Regions from separate parts of the Citrobacter sp. RHB25-C09 genome, predicted to be linked through region 1. Evidence: predicted binding sites of a transcription regulator. Region 1 holds the regulator's gene; each other region holds the start of a gene.
What was found. Region 1 encodes CRP, which controls carbon source genes, mostly activating them, when cyclic AMP is high. Its sites were predicted from a motif close to ATGTGANNNNNNTCACAT; they were not measured.

Region 1 (4,038 bases):
TCGCCCCGTCGGCGGACGACACTATAATTACAACGAATTCATGGAGTTGTTATGTCTGCCAAACATCCGGTGATTGCAGTAACAGGATCCAGTGGCGCGGGGACCACCACCACCAGCCTCGCGTTTCGTAAAATTTTTGCCCAGTTAAATCTGCGCGCAGCCGAGGTGGAAGGCGACAGTTTTCATCGCTATACCCGTCCGGAGATGGACATGGCGATCCGCAAGGCGCGAGACGCCGGGCGGCATATCAGCTATTTTGGTCCCGAAGCCAACGACTTTGGCCTACTGGAACAAACCTTTATTGAATACGGGCAGACGGGCAAAGGCCAGTCGCGCAAGTACCTGCACACCTACGACGAAGCTGTACCGTGGAATCAGGTGCCGGGTACGTTTACCCCCTGGCAGCCTCTGCCGGAGCCCACAGATGTGCTGTTCTATGAAGGGCTACACGGCGGCGTAGTGACGCCACAGCACGAAGTCGCAAGTCATGTGGATCTGCTGGTGGGCGTAGTGCCCATCGTTAACCTGGAGTGGATCCAAAAATTAATCCGCGACACGGGTGAACGCGGTCATTCCCGCGAAGCAGTGATGGACTCCGTGGTCCGGTCCATGGATGACTATATCAATTACATCACCCCACAGTTTTCCCGCACGCATATTAACTTCCAGCGCGTCCCTACGGTAGATACTTCCAACCCGTTCGCGGCGAGAGGTATTCCGTCACTGGATGAAAGCTTTGTCGTGATTCATTTTCGTAATCTTGAGGGGATCGATTTCCCCTGGCTGTTGGCGATGCTGCAGGGCTCATTCATTTCGCATATCAATACATTAGTGGTGCCGGGCGGCAAGATGGGGCTGGCAATGGAACTGATTATGCTGCCGCTGGTACAGCGACTGATGGAAGGCAAAAAAATCGAGTAAAGTGAGGTTTGCCGGATGGCGGCTACGCCTTATCCGGCCTACAAAACGACGCCTGCTGTAGGCCTGATAAGCGCAGCGCCATCAGGCACTGACCATTACGCCGCAATCACTTCATACGAATGGGTAATGTTGACGGCTTTTTCCAGCATCAGCGCCACAGAACAATACTTCTCCGCAGAGAGATCCACCGCACGTGCGACGGCGGCATCTTTCAGCTCATTGCCGGTCACAATAAAGTGCAGATTAATATGGGTGAACAGGCGTGGTGCTTCTTCACGACGTTCAGACGTCAGTTTGACTTCACAGTTGGTCACATCCTGACGGCCTTTCTGCAGGATAGAAACGACATCAATCGCGCTACATCCCCCCGCCGCCATCAGCACCATTTCCATCGGACTGGGGGCTTTGTCACCTGAATTACCGTCCATCAAAATCTGGTGCCCGGAAGCGGACTCCCCAAGGAAGGTTAAACCCTCAACCCATTTAACACGCGCTTGCATAATTTTTAACTCCAGTGCGTTAATTTTCCTTACAGATTACGCGCACATAACAATTCTCGCAACGGAAGGCGACCTGCGTCATGCTGAAGCGAGACACCAGGAGACACACGGCTAAAGCTATGCTAAAACAGTCAGGATGCTACAGTAATATATTGACGTACCACATGTATGCAGAGGACATCAATTTACAGGCTGAAGTTCGTTTTTGTCGGCCTCTTCCCAGGATTCGGGAAGCATTTTTTTGCAAACCCAGAGCAGCGACTTTTTCTGACTCTGGAGACAGCTTATAACAGAGGATAATCGCGCATGGTGCTTGGCAAACCGCAAACAGACCCGACTCTCGAATGGTTCTTGTCTCATTGCCACATTCATAAGTACCCGTCGAAGAGCACGCTGATTCACCAGGGTGAAAAAGCGGAAACGTTGTACTACATCGTTAAAGGCTCAGTGGCTGTGTTGATTAAAGATGAGGAAGGGAAAGAAATGATCCTTTCTTATCTGAATCAGGGTGATTTTATTGGCGAATTGGGCCTGTTTGAAGAAGGCCAGGAACGTAGCGCATGGGTACGTGCTAAAACAGCATGTGAAGTGGCTGAGATTTCCTACAAAAAATTCCGCCAGTTGATTCAGGTAAACCCGGATATTCTGATGCGCCTGTCTTCTCAGATGGCTCGTCGTCTGCAAGTTACATCTGAAAAAGTCGGTAACCTGGCTTTCCTCGACGTAACCGGTCGTATCGCCCAGACTCTGCTGAACCTGGCGAAACAACCAGATGCGATGACTCACCCGGATGGCATGCAGATCAAAATCACTCGCCAGGAGATTGGTCAAATCGTTGGCTGCTCTCGTGAAACCGTTGGTCGTATCCTGAAAATGCTGGAAGATCAGAATCTGATCTCCGCACACGGTAAGACTATCGTCGTTTACGGTACACGTTAATTCCGTCGAAACGGTGCGTTACTGTGTAGCGCGCCGTTTTTTGTTTTACCCATGTGGCGCAGACTGATTTATCACCCGGAGATCAACTACGCACTACGCCAAACGTTGGTGTTGTGTTTACCTGTGGGCATCGGGCTGTTCATTGGTCAGTTACATCTGGGCTTACTCTTTGCTCTCGTCCCCGCCTGCTGCAATATCGCCGGGCTCGACACTCCACATAAGCGCTTCTTCAAACGTCTGATCATTGGCGCATCGCTGTTTGCCGGATGCAGTCTGGTGATGCAACTGCTGTTGTTTCAGGACGTCCCCCTGCCGTTGATCCTGACCGGGCTAACGCTGACTCTCGGCGTCACGGCAGAGTTAAGCGCGCTCCACGCCAGGCTGCTTCCGGCGTCGCTGATCGCCGCGATTTTCACGCTGAGTCTGGCCGGGAATATGCCGGTCTGGGAACCACTGCTCATCTATGCCCTGGGCACCTTATGGTACGGATTGTTCAACTGGTTCTGGCTCTGGCTATGGCGTGAACAACCCCTACGTGAGTCGCTTAGCCTGCTATACCGTGAACTCGCCGATTATTGTGAAGCGAAATACAGCATGCTGACACAGCATACCGATCCGGAAAAAGCCCTGCCGCCGCTGCTGGCCCGGCAACAGAAAGCCGTCGATCTGATTACCCAGTGCTATCAGCAAATGCATATGCTTTCCGCGCATCGCAATAATGACTACAAGCGAATGCTGCGCGCATTTCAGGAAGCACTTGATCTGCAGGAGCATATCTCGGTCAGTCTGCATCAGCCGGAGGAGGTACAGAAGCTGGTCGAACGCAGCCATGCGGAACAGGTCATCCGCTGGAACGCGCAGGTTATCGCAGCCCGTCTGCGGGTGTTAGCCGATGATATTCTTTATCACCGTCTGCCAACGCGATTTTCCATGGAAAAGCAGCTTGGTGCTCTTGAGAAAATCGCTAATCAACATCCTGACAATCCGGTGGGACAGTTCTGTTACTGGCACTTTAGCCGTATCGCCAGGGTGCTGCGCACCCAACGCCCGCTGTATCCCCGCGATCTCATGGCCGATAAGCAGCGGCGTCTACCGCTGCTGCCCGCATTGAAAAACTACCTTTCGTTGAAATCGCCGGCGTTGCGTAATGCCGGGCGCATCAGCGTAATGTTAAGCGTTGCCAGCCTGATGGGAACCGCGCTGCATCTGCCGAAACCCTACTGGATACTGATGACGGTGTTGTTTGTTACCCAAAACGGTTACGGGGCAACGCGTGTACGTATTCTGCACCGCTGCGCTGGGACGCTGGTGGGGCTGATCGTAGCCGGCGCCACGCTGCACTTTCATATTCCGGAGGGGTATACGCTGTTGTTGATGCTGCTCATTACCCTGGTGAGTTATCTGACGATCCGCAAAAATTACGGCTGGGCAACGGTTGGGTTTACGGTGACGGCAGTATATACCCTGCAACTGCTGACGCTGGATGGCGAGCAGTTCATCATTCCTCGCTTTGTCGATACGATTATTGGCTGTCTGATCGCGTTTGGCGGCACCGTCTGGCTGTGGCCACAATGGCAGAGCGGCCTGCTGCGCAAAAATGCCCACGATGCGCTTGAGGCCGACCAGGAGGCCATTCGCCTGATCCTGAGTGACGATCCGCAGGCCACACCGCTGGCGT
Region 2 (4,038 bases), 1.2 Mb from region 1:
GCGCAATTTACCATAAAATGGTCTGTGCTGGGGAGAGTGTGCGGACCAGGAGAGTACGAGAAGATATGCCGGAACCGTAACGATCCCAGCAAATTTGTGAATAATCAGGCAGTAACGCGCTGTTGGCGACGTTTAACCAGGCGAGCGCGAAGCGTGTCGTATGCCCAGTTATAAAACATGGTATACGGCAGGAAGAAAAGAAAGAAGCCAATCTCCAGCGTAAACGCCTGTAGCAAACTGACGTTCAGGACGAATGCCACAATATTTACCCCAATGACGATAAACCCGCACTCAAAGCCGAGGGCATGAAAGGCACGTATTTTCGCCGTCCGGGTGACCAGATGTGCGGGCCAAAAGCGATCAAATAGCGCGTTATAGATAATGTTCCAGATCATCGCCGTCGTTGCCAGTAGCACCGTCAGGCCACCCATTTCCAGAACGGAGCGCTGCATCAACCAGGCGGTGATCGGTGCGAGGATGGCCGTGGCGATCCCTTCAAAACACACCGCATGAAAAATGCGCTCCAGTAACGATCTGCGCTGAACTGTTTGCTGTTGCATAAGCTGAACCTTTTTATAGACGCCCGAATAACGGAATGGCGAGAATTTTATCGGTTTTTATGATATCTAAAAGATAACATCCATCGATAAAGTAGATAGTTCATGCGCTACTCACCCGAAGCCCTGACCGCATTTGTTGAGACGGTTTCCTGCGGCTCATTCTCTGCGGCGGCGCGCAGACTGCGTAAGAGCCAGTCCACAATCAGCACGGCAATTGCGCATCTCGAAGCCGATCTGGGCATTCAGTTGTTCGATCGCACTTCCCGTCAGCCGGTGCTGACTGAGGAAGGTAAAAAGGTGCTTGGCTATGTGCAGGCTATTTTGTCCGCCAGCGAACGGCTTGACGAAGTGGCGCTGTCGCTGGCGGGCGAGACGGAAGCACGGCTGACCTTTGTGCTCTCAGATACCTTGCACCCTGACGTACTGGAAGAGTTGATGGTGCAGTTTGATCGGCAGTTTCCGCATACTGAGTTCGAGTGTTTGATTGGCGAAGATGTGGATGTCATCGATCTGCTGCAAAAAGAGCGTGCCCAGGTTGGGCTAATCGAAGCCCGGGATCACTATCCAACGGATATCGGCGCAACGCGCTTACCGATGCAAACATGGATGGGGCTGTACGTGGCGGCCTCCCATCCTCTGGCGGGGCAACAGAATGTGCAACTGGACCAGTTGCACACCTGGCGCGAACTTCGCCTGAATACGTATCTGGACAGTGGGACCCAGCTTGCGCGCGGGCCGGTCTGGTCGGCACCCAACTACCTGCTCTTGTTGAGCATGGCGGTGCAGGGTTTTGGCTGGTGTGCGTTGCCCTGCGCGCTGGTCGACGAATTTGCGGCAGAAAAATCACTGGTTCAGTTGGCGCTTCCGGGCTGGCCGAAGGCGATATCTATCGATCTTCTCTGGAATAAGAAATCACCGCCAGGCGCAGCGGGAAGCTGGCTGCGATATCACTTACAACAGGGAAGCATTGCGGACTAAATACCGGCGAGATGGATTTCCTTTGTGATAAAACTCACTTTTCTTAAACAATCAAGATAACAATATTTAACAATCCTCTACTATTGCGCTGTCTTCTTGCGCTGAGGTCGTCATGAAAGAGGTTGTCATCGTTGGGGCGTTACGGACGCCGATTGGTTGCTTTCAGGGAACACTGTCCCGCCATACTGCCGTTGAGTTGGGCAGCATGGTGGTAAAAGCGTTGATTGATGGCACCGGTGTGGATGCGCATGCGGTTGATGAAGTGATCCTCGGCCAGGTCCTGACGGCCGGTGCGGGACAAAACCCGGCGCGCCAGTCTGCGATTAATGGCGGATTACCCAACACGGTTTCTGCTATCACCATCAATGATGTGTGCGGTTCAGGGCTGAAAGCATTGCACCTGGCAACCCAGGCGATACAGTGCGGCGAAGCGGATATCGTCATTGCGGGCGGCCAGGAAAATATGAGCCGCGCGCCGCATGTCCTTACCGACAGCCGAACTGGCGCACAACTCGGCAACAGCCAACTGGTAGACAGCCTGGTGCATGACGGCTTATGGGATGCCTTCAATGATTACCATATGGGCGTCACCGCCGAGAATCTGGCGCGTGAATATGGGATCAGCCGCGAGCTGCAGGATGCCTACGCACTTAGCTCGCAACACAAAGCCCGCGCCGCCATAGACAGCGGGCGCTTTAAAGATGAAATCGTACCGGTCGTTACCCAGCACAATGGACAAACGGTCACGATCGACACCGATGAACAGCCGAGAACCGATGCCAGCGCTGAAGGGTTAGCGAAACTGGATCCGGCTTTTGAATTGCTGGGATCGGTGACCGCCGGAAACGCCTCCTCTATCAATGACGGCGCAGCGGCGGTGATGATGATGAGTGAGTCTAAAGCGCAAGAGCTGAACTTGCCTGTCCTCGCGCGCATCCGCGCTTTTGCCAGCGTTGGGGTTGATCCTGCGCTCATGGGGATTGCGCCGGTGTATGCCACCCGGCGTTGTCTGGAACGGGTTGGCTGGCAGTTAGCGGACGTCGATCTTATTGAAGCGAACGAGGCGTTTGCGGCCCAGGCGCTGTCCGTCGGCAAGATGCTGGAATGGGATGAGCGGCGGGTAAACGTTAACGGTGGCGCGATCGCGCTCGGTCATCCTATTGGCGCTTCCGGCTGTCGGATCCTGGTTTCCCTGGTTCATGAAATGGTCAAGCGCAATGCCCGCAAAGGGCTGGCGACACTGTGTATCGGTGGTGGTCAGGGTGTCGCGCTGGCGATCGAACGCGACTAAACGCTCTTCCTGTTTTTCCCCGCATTCATTTCACGTATTGCCGTCATTATTCGATGACGGCAATCTCGTTATGCCCATCTATTTGTTTTAATAGTGAATTTTATTAGTCCGTTTTAATTGTGTATTGCACGAGCGTGATCGTACTTACACTTTTGATAATATCTTGCAGAAAAAGTGAAACGTTGTTTTATATATGATTGAAAACACATTCCGTGAGGGATATCATTAGCGCATAAAGTAAAACGGAACAGCGTTTCGCTCTCCGTAAAGGAATTCCCGCTCAGTTTTTCACTGGAGGTCAATGTGGACGTAAGACAAAGTATTCACAGCGCGCACGCCAAAACACTGGATACCCAGGGGCTACGCAATGAGTTTTTGGTTGAACAGGTGTTCGTGGCTGACGAATACACCATGGTTTACAGCCACATCGACCGCATCATTGTCGGCGGCATCATGCCGGTGGCAAAAACCGTCTCCGTGGGCGGTGAAGTGGGTAAACAACTGGGCGTAACCTATTTCCTTGAACGCCGTGAGTTGGGGGTGATCAACATCGGCGGCGCGGGCACCATTACCGTGGACGGTCAGTGTTTTGAGATTGGTCATCGCGATGCGCTGTATGTCGGTAAAGGGGCAAAAGAGGTGGTGTTTGCCAGCGTCGATAGCGCAACGCCAGCCAAGTTCTATTACAACTGTGCCCCCGCGCATATGACTTACCCAACCAAAAAAGTGACGCCTGCCGATGTGTCACCGGTCACGCTGGGCGATAACCTCACCAGTAACCGCCGTACCATTAACAAATATTTCGTGCCGGACGTGCTCGAAACCTGCCAGCTCAGCATGGGCCTGACCGAACTGGCCCCTGGCAACCTGTGGAACACCATGCCATGCCACACTCATGAACGCCGTATGGAAGTTTACTTCTACTTCAATATGGAAGAAGACACCTGCGTATTCCATATGATGGGGCAGCCGCAGGAAACCCGTCATATTGTGATGCACAACGAGCAGGCGGTGATTTCACCAAGCTGGTCGATTCACTCCGGGGTAGGGACGAAAGCCTATACCTTCATCTGGGGAATGGTCGGTGAAAACCAGGTCTTTGATGACATGGACCACGTTGCGGTTAAAGATCTGCGCTAGTCGCGGGCGCTTATAACGCCTGTCCGTGACAGGCCTGAAAAACATAAGGACTTACAATGATTTTGAATG
Region 3 (4,038 bases), 1.5 Mb from region 1:
GGATATCGCTAACCGGCTGATAACCTGGTGCCAGTCACGTGGGGACGTGGCGATCGCCAGCCAGGACTGGCATCCGGCTAACCACGGCAGCTTTGCCCGTCAGCATCAGGTTGAGCCTTACACTCAGGGGCAGCTTGACGGCCTGCCGCAAACGTTCTGGCCCGAGCACTGCGTACAACATAGCGAGGGCGCTGCGCTGCATCCGTTGCTCAATCAAAAGGCGCTGGCGGCAACTTTCCACAAAGGCGAGAATCCTTTGGTGGATAGCTATAGCGCCTTTTTTGATAACGGACGGCGGCAGAAAACCAACCTCGACGACTGGCTACGCACGCATAGCATCACTGAGCTCATCATCATGGGGCTGGCGACAGACTACTGCGTGAAGTTCACGGTGCTTGATGCCCTCCAGTTGGGATATTCCGTGAGCGTCATTACCGACGGCTGTCGCGGCGTGAATATTGAACCGCAGGATAGTGCTCAGGCGTTTATGGACATGGCGGCTGCGGGTGCAACGCTGTACACGCTGGCTGACTGGGAAGAGACGCAGCCGTAGTACCGCCATCCGGTTCACCATGCAGGCCGGATAAGGCGCTTGCGCCGCCATCCGGCAGGTAAAATCTCGTTTGCGCTTAGTCACATAAAGTGAACTTTATCGCAGCGGCAACCGCTTACCAATGCTACTCTTTGATGGTTGTTTTTTCGCCACGCCATTTCCGTGGCGTGTTTACTTTTTTTAATGTCAAAGAGGATCCGCTATGAAACTTTTGCCTTTACTGGCAGCTTTACCCCTGCTCTGCGCTTCTGTGGCTTCCGCCAGCTCAATGATGTCCGTCGGTTATTTTAACGGGGGCGGTGATGTCACTGCCGGGCCAGGCGGCGATATCAACAAACTCGACGTTCGTCAGATAACCCACCTGAACTATTCATTTGGGCTGATTTACAACGATGAAAAAGATGAGACAAACGACGCGCTGAAGGACCCGGCAAAACTGCACCAGATTTGGCTGTCGCCGAAGGTGCAATCCGATCTCGCTCTTCTTCCCGTCCTGCGCAAACAAAACCCAAATCTTAAAGTCCTGCTGTCTGTTGGCGGCTGGGGCGCACGCGGCTTCTCCGGTGCGGCAGCAACACCTGAAACGCGAGCCGTGTTTATCCAGTCCGCTCAGGCGATTGTCGCAAAATACGATCTGGACGGTATCGACCTGGACTGGGAATATCCGGTTAACGGTGCCTGGGGACTGGTTGCCAGTCAGCCTGCCGACCGCGATAACTTCACGCTGCTGCTGAAAGAACTACGCCAGGCGTTTGGCAACAAAAAACTGGTGACCATTGCCGTCGGGGCAAATGCCGAAAGCCCGAAAAGTTGGGTGGATGTTAAAGCCATTGCGCCGTTGCTGGATTACATCAACCTGATGACGTACGACATGGCCTACGGTACGCAGTATTTCAACGCTAACCTTTATGACTCTAAAGCCTGGCCGACCGTCGCCGCAGCCGATAAGTACAGCGTCGATTTTGTGGTGAATAACTACCTTTCTGCCGGCCTTAAACCTCAGCAGATGAATCTGGGCATTGGCTTCTATGGCCGGGTACCTAAGCGCTCTGTTGAGCCGGGTATCGACTGGAGTAAGCCAGATGCGCAGAAAAACCCGGTCACCCAGCCCTACTTTGGTGAACAGGAAGTGAGTCTGTTTAAATCTCTGGGGATAGACCTGAAAAAAGATACCTATGTGAAATACAACGACATTGTTAAAACGTTCCTCAACGATCCGCAGAAACGCTTTACCGAACACTGGGACGATCAGGCTAAAGTACCGTGGCTGTCGGTTCAGTCAGCAGACGGTAAGTCCCTGTTTGCGCTCTCTTATGAAAACCCGCGCTCGGTGGCGATCAAAGCGGACTACATTAAGAAACGGGGGCTGGCTGGCGCCATGTTCTGGGAGTACGGCGCGGATGATGACAACCAGCTCGCCAAACAGCTGGCGGATTCGCTCGGTATTAAACACTAATCCCCACTCTCGCCCCATGTTACCGCATGGGGCGTAACGTCACGGTGCCCCGCGCTTCACAATCGGTTATGATAGTCCCATCCGCTGCGACAACGCTGGCGCAGCTTTTCATTTTCTCCTGAAGGCATGAGGCTTTATGGCTTTTATCCCCAAAAACTACGCCCGTCTGGAAGTCGGTTACCGTGAAAAAGCGCTGAAACTTTTCCCCTGGGTCTGTGGGCGCTGTTCTCGTGAGTTTGTCTATTCTAATCTGCGAGAATTAACGGTGCATCATATCGACCACGATCATTCGAACAATCCGGAAGACGGAAGCAACTGGGAGATGCTGTGCCTGTACTGCCACGATCACGAGCACTCCAAATACACGGAGGCCGATCAGTATGGTTCCACCGTGGTGGCGGGGGAAGATGCGCAGAAGAGCGTCGGCGAGGCAAAATACAATCCGTTTGCCGATCTGAAGGCGATGATGAATAAAAAATAGTCACACCTTCCACGCCCGGCGGGTTTACGCGGACCGGGCGTGCGGCACAATTCAGGATTTAAACGTCGCTATCGGTTTCGGTACAATGCCGAAATCTTCTTTCAGTTGCTGCTTGCTTTTCATTACCATCTGACCGTTAGTATCGATGGTCATATGCTGCGCGTCGTGGTTATTGCGGGCCTGCCACAACATAACCAGTTGCATACTGTTCTCTTTTTGCTCCGCCGTTAGCGCCACGCCATCCGGCCATTTTCCCAACTCAACCGCCGTTGACAAACGCTGATACACTTCCGGCGTCATGTTGTTAATAATTTCATCAAAATTCATGATGAGTCCGCTCCTTTGGAATAATTTGCTGAATCGTTTTTTCAACCTTTCGTTCTTTCGCCGCTTTCATCGTCGGTAAAGCTTAATGATGCTGAATTGACGCAGTAGCGCTCACCCGTAGGTTGCGGACCATCCGGGAAGACGTGCCCCAGATGAGCATCACAGTTGCCGCAGCGAATTTCGATCCGCTGCATACCATGCGAAAAGTCTTTCAGGTAGCGGATCGACTCCTCGCTGACAGGCTCGTAGAAGCTCGGCCAGCCGCAGCCGGAGTCGTATTTCGTTTGGGCGTTAAACAGCGGCGCGTCGCAGATCAGGCAGTGGTACACACCATCTCGCTTGTTATGCAGCAACTGGCCGGTAAATGGCGGTTCCGTGCCGTGATTTTGGGTCACATAAAACTGCATTTCGGTAAGATTTTTTTTCAGATCTTCAGCAGAAGGTTTATTCGCCATTTTGCTCACATCTCGCTTTTAGAACACTCACATTGCGTGACCGATTCTAACAAAACATTAACACCTCAGTATGAACTTTTGTTCTAAACTTGAGTGTTGAGAAATTGCAGCGCGTGAATCGTGACCAAAATCACATTTTTATCTCAGTTGCACTTTAAAATTCGGGTCGCCGCCCCCATGTGGTTTCAAGCCCAATGGAAGAGTGAGGCGAGTCAGCTGTCTAAAGCTTGTGCTGAGGATTGATTTGTCGCAATGATTGACACGATTCCGCTTGACGCTGCGTAAGGTTTTTGTAATTTTACAGGCAACCTTTTATTCACTAACAAATAGCTGGTGGAATATATGACTATCAAAGTAGGTATCAACGGTTTTGGCCGCATCGGTCGCATTGTTTTCCGTGCTGCTCAGAAACGCTCTGACATTGAGATCGTTGCAATCAACGACCTGTTAGACGCTGAATACATGGCTTACATGCTGAAATACGACTCCACTCACGGCCGTTTCGACGGTACCGTTGAAGTGAAAGACGGTCATCTGATCGTTAACGGTAAAAAAATCCGTGTTACCGCTGAACGCGATCCGGCTAACCTGAAATGGGACGAAGTTGGTGTTGACGTTGTTGCTGAAGCGACCGGTATCTTCCTGACTGACGAAACCGCTCGTAAGCACATCACTGCTGGCGCGAAAAAAGTGGTTCTGACTGGTCCTTCCAAAGACAACACCCCGATGTTTGTTAAAGGCGCTAACTTTGACAAATACGAAGGCC
Region 4 (4,038 bases), 1.7 Mb from region 1:
GACCAGTGTAAACTCACCTGATTCCCCACCAGTGCTCCGGCGCCGATACCGATATTAAAAATACCTGAGAAGAGTGCCATTGCGACGTCAGTGGCGTCGGGTGCCAGTGCCAGTACTTTCACCTGCATGCCTAAGCCTATCACCATGATGGCAATACCCCAGAAGATGCTTAGTATCGCGAGATGTAACTCGCGGGTTGCGGCAGGCAGCAGCAAGAACAAACAGATCACCAGCAGGCCAATTGCGGTGGTAATCAGCGCAGAGGCATGCTGATTCCCTAATTTACCAAAGACAATGCTGCCGACGATTCCCGCTCCGCCAAGCACCAACAGTAGTAGGGTCGCGAAGCTGGCACTGAGCCCGGCGACGGTTTGTACAAACGGCTCAATATAGCTGTAAGCCGTGTAATGTGCGGTGACGACGACCACTGTCAATACATAGAGACTCATCAGTGCCGGACGGCGAAACAGCAGCGGCAGGCTTTTCAACGAACCGGAGTGTTCACTTGGCAGTGCAGGCAACAGCTTGATCAGGCAGACAAGGGTCAATAACGCGCCCATACCAATGGCGAAGAAGGTGGTTCGCCAGCCAAAATACTGACCTACAATGCGCCCGATGGGTAAGCCTAATACCATTGCCAGCGCTGTCCCTGTGGCGATCAAACTTAACGCCTGCGCACGTTTTCCCGCCGGAGCCAGGCGAATCGCCAGTGAAGCGGTAATCGACCAGAAAATCGCATGAGCGAAAGCAATACCAATACGGCTCACAACCAAAACGGTGAAGTTCCATGCCAGGAAAGAGAGCACATGGCTGGCGATAAACACCACAAACAGGCAGATCAGCAGTTTGCGCCTCTCGACCTGGCTGGTCAGCAGCATAAACGGTAGAGACATCAGCGCGACAACCCAGGCGTAGATCGTCAGCATGATCCCAACCTGTGCGGTCTGCATATCAAAACTTTGTGCGATATCTGACAGCAACCCTACAGGGACGAATTCCGTGGTATTGAAGATAAACGCCGCGATGGCCAGCGTGACGACCCGTAGCCAGGCGACTTTACGGGAAACCGTATTAATTGTCATAAGAATGAATCAGGTGTGTGACGAAGAAGGTGAGAGAGCGATCTTAGAACGTTTACTGGCGAAAAGACAATTATTTTGTGACGAGCGTCTCATTTTATTGCGGTGAGCCAGCTCGCCTGCGAGAGTTATGACGATATTCCAGATGACGTATGTTCCTTCAGCAACGCAATAAATGCCTCCAGTTGCCGCGTCATCGCTCCGCGACGCCACACCAGCCAGGTATCCAGCCAGCGCCACGCTTCCGCCAACGGCCAGGCGTCGACCTGATGATGTCCGGGCATACTTTCCAGCATGGAACGTGGCATCAGCGCAATACCGGCTCCGGCGATGACGCACGCCAGCATTCCGTGGTACGACTCCATCTCGTGAATCGTGCCGGGCATCGCCCGATCCGCATGGAACCAGCGTTCAAAATGGCGGCGGTAAGAACAGTTAGCGCGAAAGGCGTAAATCGAACAGCCATTAACATCGCTGGCGCAGTTAACCGCGGCATGTCCTTGCGGAGTCACAACCATCATCTCTTCCTGATAGACCGTAATGCCCTCAAGCCCTGGGTGAGTAATGGGGCCATCAACGAAGGCAGCATTAAGGTGTCCTTCCAGCACCCCCTCAAGCATTCGCCCGGACGGCCCGGTAGCCAGCGAGAACTGAATCTTCGGATAGCGCTGGTTATAGTCTGCAAGGGTGGCAGGAATACGCACGGCAGCGGTGCTCTCCAGCGCGCCGAGTGAGAATAAACCCTTGGGCTCATCGCCGGCCACGACCATTCTCGCTTCATCCACAAGTGCCAGAATCTGCTGGCTGTAGCGCAGAAAATTATGTCCGGCAGGTGAGAGGCGCAGGCGCTGATTCTCGCGAATAAACAGATCGACACCAAGATCGGCCTCAAGCTGGCGAATACGGGTGGTCAGATTTGAAGGAACGCGGTGAACCCTGGCTGCTGCCTGAGTAATACTGCCCGTTTCTGCAACCGCGTTGAACATCTCCAGTTGTGTCAGATCCATAGTTTTCTCGTTTTGTGAACAACCTGGTTAATATTATTCATTTTTAGCAAAGAGTAAATGCGGCCATGATGACAAAAGAGATCATAACGGAGAGCCACTATGCCTATTTCACCTGCCGCACAGGCTATGTCCATCAACCCCGCTAATGGGCACGTCATTTCGTCACTTTCCTGGGCCACCGCGCACGAAATTGAACAGTGTCTGCAACAGGCCGCCACAGGTTATGCGCAGTGGAAGCAGACCACGGTTGCCTGGCGCGCTCAAAAGCTACGCGACCTCGGTCAGGCGTTACGCGCCCGTAAGGAAGAGATGGCTCTGTGCATTACGCGTGAGATGGGGAAACCGATTAAACAGTCACGCGCCGAAGTGGCAAAATCGGCTGCGCTTTGTGACTGGTATGCGCAGCACGGACCCCAGATGCTGAATGCCGAGCCGACGCGGGTCGAGAACCAGCAGGCGGTGATTGAGTATCGTCCATTGGGAACAATACTGGCGGTTATGCCGTGGAATTTTCCGCTCTGGCAGGTGTTGCGCGGTGCTGTGCCTGTTCTGTTAGCCGGTAATGGCTATGTCCTTAAACACGCACCTAACGTGACCGCGTGTGCGCAGTTAATTGCGCAGATCTTTAATGATGCGGAAATCCCCGAGGGCGTCTACGGTTGGATAAATGCGGATAATACAGGCGTCAGCACACTGATAAACGATCGGCGTATTGCAGCTGTCACTGTAACTGGCAGCGTTCGTGCAGGTGCGGCAATCGGCGCACAGGCCGGTGCCGCACTGAAAAAATGCGTTCTGGAACTTGGCGGCTCCGACCCGTTTATTGTGCTCAACGATGCCGATCTCGACCTCGCGGTGAAAGCGGCAGTAGCGGGTCGTTATCAGAACACCGGGCAGGTTTGTGCGGCGGCAAAACGCTTTATTGTGGAAGAGGGGATCGCAAAGGCATTTACCGAACGCTTTGTTGCGGCAGCGCTGGCGCTGAAGATCGGCGATCCTCTTCTGGAAGAGAGCGATCTCGGGCCGATGGCGCGATTCGACCTGCGTGACGAACTTCATCAGCAGGTTCAGTCCACGATCGCTGAAGGCGCAGAGTTAATAGCGGGTGGTGAGAAGATTGCCGGTGATGGGAACTATTATCCGGTAACCGTGCTCGCAAACGTCACGCCAGAAATGACGGCCTTTCGTGAGGAGTTATTTGGTCCCGTGGCGACCATCACGGTGGCGAAGGATGCCGAACATGCGCTGGAACTGGCGAACGACAGTGACTTCGGCCTTTCGGCCAGTCTGTTTACGGCGAATGAAGCGCTTGCTCAGAAAATGGCGGAACGCCTGGAGTGCGGTGGTGTGTTTATTAATGGATTTAGCGCCAGCGACGCGCGCGTGGCCTTTGGCGGCGTGAAAAAGAGTGGCTTCGGTCGTGAACTGTCACACTTTGGACTCCATGAGTTCTGCAATGTGCAGACGGTGTGGAAGAATCGCATCTAAAACGGGATTCAGCTCTGCTATACTTGCACGCCTTTTTACCCTGCAGGCAAGGAGCATGATGGACTAATGGCTCTCGACAATTCAATTTTAGACAGCATTCTGAATGAGGTTCGCCCGCTGATCGGTCAGGGGAAAGTGGCGGATTACATCCCCGCGCTTGCCTCTGTCGATGGGGCAAAGCTCGGCATGGCGATTTGTACCGTTGATGGGCAGTTATGGCAGGCAGGGGATGCCACAGAACGCTTTTCCATTCAGTCTATTTCTAAAGTCCTTAGTCTGGTGGTGGCGATGCGCCATTATTCCGGGCAAGAGATCTGGCAGCGCGTGGGTAAGGATCCTTCCGGTTCGGCGTTTAATTCGTTGGTTCAGCTGGAAATGGAGCAGGGGATCCCACGCAATCCCTTTATTAACGCCGGGGCACTGGTGATCTGCGATATGCTGCAGGGACGACTCAGTGCGCCTCG

Region 2: HVY19_RS16990 (acetyl-CoA C-acetyltransferase) is a predicted target of CRP. The motif match lies at 1,561-1,578, and genes of this name have one in related genera.
Region 3: msrB (peptide-methionine (R)-S-oxide reductase MsrB) is a predicted target of CRP. The motif match lies at 3,391-3,408, and genes of this name have one in related genera.
Region 4: HVY19_RS09910 (sugar transporter) is a predicted target of CRP. The motif match lies at 1,158-1,175, and genes of this name have one in related genera.

The regions. Positions count from the first base shown of each region.
Region 1 covers NZ_CP057483.1:381,136-385,173, reverse strand. The annotation lists gene HVY19_RS01715 (phosphoribulokinase) at 52-921, shown strand; gene HVY19_RS01710 (OsmC family protein) at 1,017-1,421, opposite strand; gene crp (cAMP-activated global transcriptional regulator CRP) at 1,728-2,360, shown strand; gene HVY19_RS01700 (YccS/YhfK family putative transporter) at 2,412-4,038, shown strand, end outside.
Region 2 covers NZ_CP057483.1:3,595,720-3,599,757, reverse strand. The annotation lists gene HVY19_RS17000 (multidrug/biocide efflux PACE transporter) at 105-560, opposite strand; gene HVY19_RS16995 (LysR family transcriptional regulator) at 663-1,538, shown strand; gene HVY19_RS16990 (acetyl-CoA C-acetyltransferase) at 1,651-2,829, shown strand; gene kduI (5-dehydro-4-deoxy-D-glucuronate isomerase) at 3,133-3,969, shown strand; gene kduD (2-dehydro-3-deoxy-D-gluconate 5-dehydrogenase KduD) at 4,026-4,038, shown strand, end outside.
Region 3 covers NZ_CP057483.1:1,917,465-1,921,502, reverse strand. The annotation lists gene pncA (bifunctional nicotinamidase/pyrazinamidase) at 1-553, shown strand, start outside; gene HVY19_RS08910 (glycoside hydrolase family 18 protein) at 756-2,009, shown strand; gene yajD (HNH nuclease YajD) at 2,146-2,490, shown strand; gene HVY19_RS08900 (YeaC family protein) at 2,542-2,817, opposite strand; gene msrB (peptide-methionine (R)-S-oxide reductase MsrB) at 2,859-3,272, opposite strand; gene gapA (glyceraldehyde-3-phosphate dehydrogenase) at 3,615-4,038, shown strand, end outside.
Region 4 covers NZ_CP057483.1:2,121,524-2,125,561, forward strand. The annotation lists gene HVY19_RS09910 (sugar transporter) at 1-1,082, opposite strand, end outside; gene HVY19_RS09915 (LysR family transcriptional regulator) at 1,208-2,086, opposite strand; gene sad (succinate-semialdehyde dehydrogenase) at 2,186-3,574, shown strand; gene glsB (glutaminase B) at 3,641-4,038, shown strand, end outside.